2 regions of the Streptomyces endophyticus genome follow, and region 2 is predicted to be linked to the other one. Evidence: predicted binding sites of a transcription regulator. Region 2 holds the regulator's gene; the other holds the start of a gene.

Region 1 (3,405 bases), on a different contig from region 2:
GCCAGGCCTCGGCCGTGTCCACCGCCGCCGGGCCGTCCTGAGCGGTTTGCACGAGGAATCCCTCGGCACGCAGCCGGGCGGCGATGGCATCGACGATGGTCGGATCGTCCTCGACGACAAGGACCCGGCGCTGGGCTCCCTGAGTCGTCGTGGTGGTGTTGTGGGAGGTGTGTGTCTGCTCCATCGCCCCGCCCCTGAGTGCGCGCCGTCGTGACGCGCTTGACGCTTGAATGATCGGGTTTCGGACGTCAGCGTACGGGGAGTTACCGCCGGTCGGCTACGTGGGCCTCAGTGCGAGGTGCACCACGTCAGGGACGCCCCGGACAACCGGGATCTCTTCGGTGCGCACCGCCTGGAATCCGGCATTCCGCAAGGTTTCTTCGAAATTTGCTGACGGCTGTGCGGACCATACGGCGAGAACACCGCCCGGGTCGAGTCGGTCCTTGCAGGCAGCGAGGCCGGACGGTCCGTAAAGGGTGTGGTTGTCCTCGGTGACCGTCCAGTCGGGACCGTTGTCGATGTCGAGGCAGAGCGCGGCGTAGGTGTCCGTGGCCGTGCGCAGATGCCGGACGAGGTCGGCCTCGACGATTTCCGTACGGGGGTCGGCGAGGGCCCCGGCGGAGAGCTCGCGCAGCGGGCCGTGCCGGTGCCAGTCGATGATCGCGGGCTCCCGCTCGACGACCGTGATGCCGCCCCAGCGCGGGTCGGCGGCCGCGTGCGCGAGGGAGAAGCCGACGCCGAGGCCGCCGATGAGGACGCGTGGTTTCCTGCGGGCGGCGGGTGAGGGGAGTGCCGAGAGCGCCGATAGCGCCGAGTCGACGAGGCGCCGCTCGGAGCGGCCGTCGGAGGTGTCCATAAGGAAGGTGCCGTTGGCGATGATCTGGAGCAGGTCGCCGTGACGGCGCAGGACCACCTCGCCGAAGGGGCCTTCGCGGCGATCGAGGACGACGGGTGGATCGGGGTCGTGCAGGGTCGTCATGGCCGCCATTGTGGCCGACGAGGTGGGTGGCCCGCGGGTATTTTCTGTGTCCCACGTCTCACATGGCGCTCGTCACAGAGGGTGATCCGAACCTGGCCACGCAGTGCCACAACTGCTTGATGTACTGCAGGACTTCATCCGGATCGCCGTACGCCGCCCAGTCCAGGGGGGGGACGTGACGGCGGAGGGCAGCGCGGGGCCCCGGAAGGCGGCGAGCTTGTCGTCCAGGCCCGCCGGGCGCAGCACGAATCCGGTGTGCCACTCGACGGGCGGCCCGAGCCCTTCGAGCAGGTCGCCGGTGCGGGTGCCGCGCGGTCGCCCGTGCGGCAGCGCGCGGATCTCCGCCACCACGGCGGCGAGCACCGGGTGCAGGGCGTCGAACGTGCCGATGTCGGCCGGGCCGAGGTGACTGTCGCCGAAGCAGAAGGTGGCCCGTTCGCCCGCCTCCGGCCGCAGCCGCACATGGCACGACCCGAACCGGGGCGCGGCCCTGCGGTACGCGCCGCCGAACAGCGCGTCCTCCCAGCTGTCCCGCATCCCGCCCGTATGCGCGCTACGACTGCCGTTGGACGGCCGCCGGGGCCGGTGCCCTCGTGATGGGCAGATTGCCCAAGGCGGGGGTGGGTAAATCCAGCCCCTCCGGCGATTGAGGAGCGGGGTCCGGGGCGGAGCCCCGTGGCGTAGGTGGTCGGTGTCCCGGTGGGGTGACGGCGGGCCGGGTCACAGCGTGATCGCTGACAGCGAACGCTCTCGGAGGAACATCTGGGAGCTCTCATGCATTGAGTCCATGTAACTCAACTTGACTGCCAAAGGGGAGATCATGGCTTCGACGTCCACACCGCTCACCCTGCCCGTGCTGCCGCTCGACGACGAGGTCGTGCTGCCCGGAATGGTGGTGCCCCTGGACCTCAGCGACACCGACGTACGAGCCGCCGTGGAGGCCGCGCAGGCCGCCGCGCGTACTGGACCCAGCAAGCCGAAGGTGCTGCTTGTTCCACGCGTCGACGGGACGTACGCGAACACCGGCGTGCTCGGCACCGTCGAGCAGGTCGGCCGCCTCGCCGACGGCGACCCCGGCGCCCTGATCCGCGGCGTCGGCCGCGTGCGCATCGGCGCCGGCACGACCGGGCCGGGCGCCGCCCTGTGGGTGGAGGGCCTGACCGTAGAGGAAGAGGTGCCCGACCCCCTGCCGGGCGCCGTGACCGAGCTGGTCAAGGAGTACAAGGCGCTCGCCACGAACTGGCTGAAGAAGCGCGGCGCCTGGCAGGTCGTGGACCGCGTCCAGGCCATCGACGACGTGTCCGCGCTCGCCGACAACTCCGGCTACTCGCCGTTCCTCACCACCGCCCAGAAGGTCGAGCTGCTCGAAGCGGCCGACCCGGTCGAGCGGCTGAGGCTCGCCACCCAGCACGTGCGCGACCACCTCGCCGAGCAGGACGTCGCCGAGACCATCGCCAAGGACGTCCAGGAGGGCGTCGACAAGCAGCAGCGCGAGTTCCTGCTGCGGCGCCAGCTCGACGCCGTGCGCAAGGAGCTGCGCGAGCTGAACGGCGACGCCAAGGACACGGCCGAGGAGTCCGACGACTACCGGGTCCGCGTCGAGGCCGCCGACCTTCCGGAGACGGTCCGCGAGGCCGCGCTCAAGGAGGTCGAGAAGCTGGAGCGGGCGAGCGACCAGTCGCCCGAGGGCTCCTGGATCCGCACCTGGCTCGACACCGTCCTCGAACTCCCGTGGAACGAGCGGACCGAGGACAGTTACGACATCCAGGGCGCCCGCGCCGTCCTCGACGCCGAGCACGCGGGCCTGGACGACGTGAAGGAGCGCATCACCGAGTATCTGGCCGTGCGCAAGCGCCGCGCGGACCGTGGCCTCGGCGTGGTCGGCGGCCGTCGTGGCGGCGCCGTGCTCGCGCTCGTCGGCCCGCCCGGCGTCGGCAAGACCTCGCTCGGCGAGTCCGTGGCGCACTCCATGGGCCGAAAGTTCGTCCGCGTCGCGCTCGGCGGCGTACGGGACGAGGCGGAGATCCGCGGCCACCGGCGTACGTACGTGGGCGCGCTGCCGGGCCGCATCGTGCGCGCCATCAAGGAGGCCGGGTCGATGAACCCGGTGGTCCTCCTCGACGAGGTCGACAAGGTGGGCTCCGACTTCCGGGGCGACCCGGCCGCGGCGCTGCTCGAAGTCCTCGACCCGGCCCAGAACCACACTTTCAGGGACCACTACCTGGAGGTCGAACTGGACCTGAGCGACGTCGTCTTCCTGGCGACCGCGAACGTCCTGGAGGCGATTCCGGAGGCGCTGCTCGACCGCATGGAACTCGTCCGTCTCGACGGCTACACCGAGGACGAGAAGGTCGTCATCGCCCGCGACCACCTGGTGCCGCGCCAGCTGGACCGCGCGGGGCTCGCGGTCGACGAGGTCACCATCG
Region 2 (3,405 bases):
ACCGACGCCCGCCTCGTCATGCGCTTCCCGGACACCGCCACCCGCGACACCAAGCTCCCCGCCCCCGTCGCCGGCATGATCGCCTGGATCGGCACCCCGGGCCGGATGATGTACTACAACGGCACCGCCTGGGTCCCCCTCGCCCCGGTCCCCGTCTTCCGCGTCAACGTGGACGACGGCGACACCACATCGACCTCCTACGTCGAAACCCTCGCCAACGCCGGCGGCGACCCCATGGCTGCGACCTTCACCGCCCCCGCCTCGGGCCAGGTCATCGTCACGGTCGGCAGCTACATCCGATCCTCGGCCTCCTCCGGTATCGCGTGCATGTCGGCCAACATCCGCAACTCCTCCGGCACCATCCTCTACGCCGCCGTCGACGAGCGCTCGGCGGCCTCGGCAATCACCAACCGGACGTCGGTCTCCGCCCAGTTCCTCATCACGGGCCTCGCCGCCGGCACGACCCACACGGCGACCCCCGCCTACCGCTCCGGCGCCACTACGAACACGGCGTACTTCGACACCCGCTTCATCCGCGTCGACCCCATCCCGTAAACCCCCCGTAGGAGTACCCGTGGCCACACCCCTGACCGCGTCCGCCTTCGCCCGCGTCCTGCGCGACGAAGGCGTACAGGTCCGAGAACACGCCAACTGGCAGACACACAACCGCAATCACAAGGGCGCGTGGGGCCCGGTCAACGGCGTCATGCTGCACCACACCGCCGGCCGCGACAGCCTCGCCCTCTGCCGCGACGGCACCGCCACCCTCCCGGGGCCGCTCTGCACGGGCCTCGTCGCGAAGGACGGCACCGTCCACCTCGTCGGCTACGGCCGCACCAACCACGCGGGCTCCGGATCCGCCGCGACATACTCCGCTGTCCGCGCCGAACGCGCCCTTCCCTCGCCCCCGGGACCGGACACCGTCGACGGCAACACCCACTTCTACGGCTTCGAGATCGAGAACCTCGGCAACGGGCAGGACCCCTACCCCTCGCCCCAACTCACCACCGTCGAACGGCTCTGCGCCGCCCTGTGCCGCGTCCACGGCTGGACCGCGGCGAGCGTCATCGGCCACAAGGAGTGGACCCGACGCAAGATCGACCCGTCGTTCTCGATGAGCGGCATGCGCAGACGGGTCGACGCCCGCCTCGGCACCCGCCCCGCCCCCACCCCGCACCCCTCCTACGCGGAGTTCCCCGGCGCCGCCTTCTTCGTGCCGGGCCGCCGCAGCGCGCTGATCACGGCGGTCGGGCGGCGGCTCGTCGCGGAGGGCTGCGGGCGCTACCGGATCGGGCCCGGACCGGAGTGGACCGAGGCCGACGTGGCCTCGTACGCGGTCTGGCAGCGCAAGCTCGGCTACACGGGCGCGGCCGCCGACGGCATCCCGGGCCGCGCCAGCTGGGACGAGCTGCGCGTGCCGCGCGCATGAGAGGAGACGGAGGAGTGGGTGAACAGGTCGATGTGGCACTGGAGTTGGAGCGGCTGCGGCGCTCCGTCGATGTCGGTTTCGCCGCCACTCAGGGCAATCTGGCGCTGGTTCTCCAGCGCGCCGACCAGACGGACAAGACGCTGGGCGAGCACGAGGACCGCCTCGACGCCCTCGAACGCTCCCGCTGGCCGCTGCCGTCCCTCGCGGCGCTGACCTCGTGCGCCGCACTGGTGATCGCGGTGTGGCAGTCGACGGGACGCTGAACAACCACGCGAAGGGGCCCGGAGGTCGAACGGCCTCCGGGCCCCTTCACACGCGTGTATGCGGGTCAGTCCTGCGACCGCTTGTTCTTGGGCCGCCACACCACCAGCGCGCTCGTCTGCTGGACCTCCTGGTACGGGACCAGGTCCCGACGGTAGGAGGCGTGCACCGCCGCCTCGCGCTGCTGGATCGCGGAGGCCGCGCTCTCCACCGCGGAGGAGAGTTCGGCCACGCGGGACTGCAACGCGGCGACCTGGTTCTCCAGCTCGATGATGCGCTTGATGCCGGCCAGGTTGATGCCCTCTGCCTGCGACAGGTGCTGCACCGCACGGAGCAGTTCGATGTCGCGGGCCGAGTAGCGCCTGCCGCGCCCGGCCGTGCGGTCGGGCGAGACCAGGCCGAGGCGGTCGTACTGGCGCAGGGTCTGTGGATGCAGGCCGGACAGCTGTGCCGCCACCGAGATGACGTACACCGGCGTCTCGTCGGTCAGTTCGTACGGGTTGCTTCGCCGACGACCGGGCTGCCCGTCCATCACACTCACGCTCCCTTCGCGTCCCTGAACAAGTCTGCCCGCACGTCGGTGTCCTCAGTCGCCTTGCGGTACGACTCGAGAGCCGAACGGGCGTCCTCCGAAAGGTCCTTGGGGACGTCCACCTCGACCGTCACCAGCAGGTCCCCGCGCGTGCCGTCCTTGCGGACCGCACCCTTGCCGCGGGCCCGCATCGTCCGCCCGTTCGGCGTGCCCGGGGGCAGCTTCAGGGTGACGGCGGGGCCGCCGAGTGTGGGCACCTTGACCTCGGCGCCGAGCGCCGCCTCGGTGAACGTCACCGGGACGGTGACCGTGAGGTTGTCGCCCTTGCGGCCGAAGACCGGGTGGGCGTCGACGTGCACGACGACGTACAGATCGCCCGCGGGGCCGCCCCGTTCACCGGGTGCGCCCTTGCCGCGGAGCCTGATGCGCTGGCCGTCGGAGACCCCCGCGGGGATCCTGACCTGCATGGTGCGCGAGGACTTCGCCCGCCCGCTGCCCTTGCAGGCATCGCACGGCGTCTCCGCGATCAGGCCGCGGCCCTTGCAGTCCACGCACGGGTCGGTGAGGGAGAAGCCGCCACCGCCGCCCCGCGAGACCTGTCCCGTACCGACGCAGGTGGGGCACACTCGCGGTGTGCCGTTCGCGTCGCCGGTGCCGGAGCAGGCCTTGCAGGGGGCCTGGGACGACATGCGCAGCGGGACCGTGGCCCCGTCCACCGCCTCGGTGAAGCTGAGCGTCACCTCGGACTCGATGTCCTGACCCCGGCGCGGCTGCGTACGCGTGCCCGCGCCCGCGCCGCCCCGGTTGAACAGGCCACCGAACACGTCACCGATGCCGCCGCCGAAGCCGCCCTGCCCCGCCTGGCCCTGGGCGCCGCCTCCGAAGAGGTCGCCCAGGTCGAAGTTGAACGAGCCGTTGCCGCCGGCGCCGCCGGGTCCCGGACGGAACCCGCCGCTGCCGAACAGGGCGCGCGCCTCGTCGTACTCCTTGCGCTTCTTGGGGTCACCGAGGATGTCGTTCGCCTCGGAGATCTCCTTGAAGCGCTCCTCCGCCTTGTCGTTGCCCTTGTTGGCGTCGGGGTGGTTCTCGCGGGCGAGCTTGCGGTACGCCTTCTTGATCTCGGCGTCCGTGGCGTCCTTGGGGACGCCGAGGACCTTGTAGTAGTCCTTCTCGATGAAGTCCT

The links. Region 2 encodes HspR, which represses chaperone genes until heat shock. Its sites were predicted from a motif close to TTGAGNNNNNNNNNCTCAA; they were not measured.
Region 1: a site for HspR is predicted at 1,759-1,777, ahead of lon (endopeptidase La). Genes of this name have one in related genera too.

The regions. Positions count from the first base shown of each region.
Region 1 covers NZ_JAOZYC010000002.1:1,783-5,187, reverse strand. The annotation lists gene OKJ99_RS01725 (response regulator transcription factor) at 1-184, opposite strand, end outside; gene OKJ99_RS01720 (spermidine synthase family protein) at 278-979, opposite strand; gene OKJ99_RS01715 (DUF3626 domain-containing protein) at 1,052-1,516, opposite strand; gene lon (endopeptidase La) at 1,800-3,405, shown strand, end outside.
Region 2 covers NZ_JAOZYC010000207.1:83,456-86,860, forward strand. The annotation lists gene OKJ99_RS42035 (hypothetical protein) at 1-555, shown strand, start outside; gene OKJ99_RS42040 (peptidoglycan-binding protein) at 575-1,429, shown strand; gene OKJ99_RS42045 (hypothetical protein) at 1,444-1,692, shown strand; gene OKJ99_RS42050 (heat shock protein transcriptional repressor HspR) at 1,758-2,222, opposite strand; gene dnaJ (molecular chaperone DnaJ) at 2,228-3,405, opposite strand, start outside.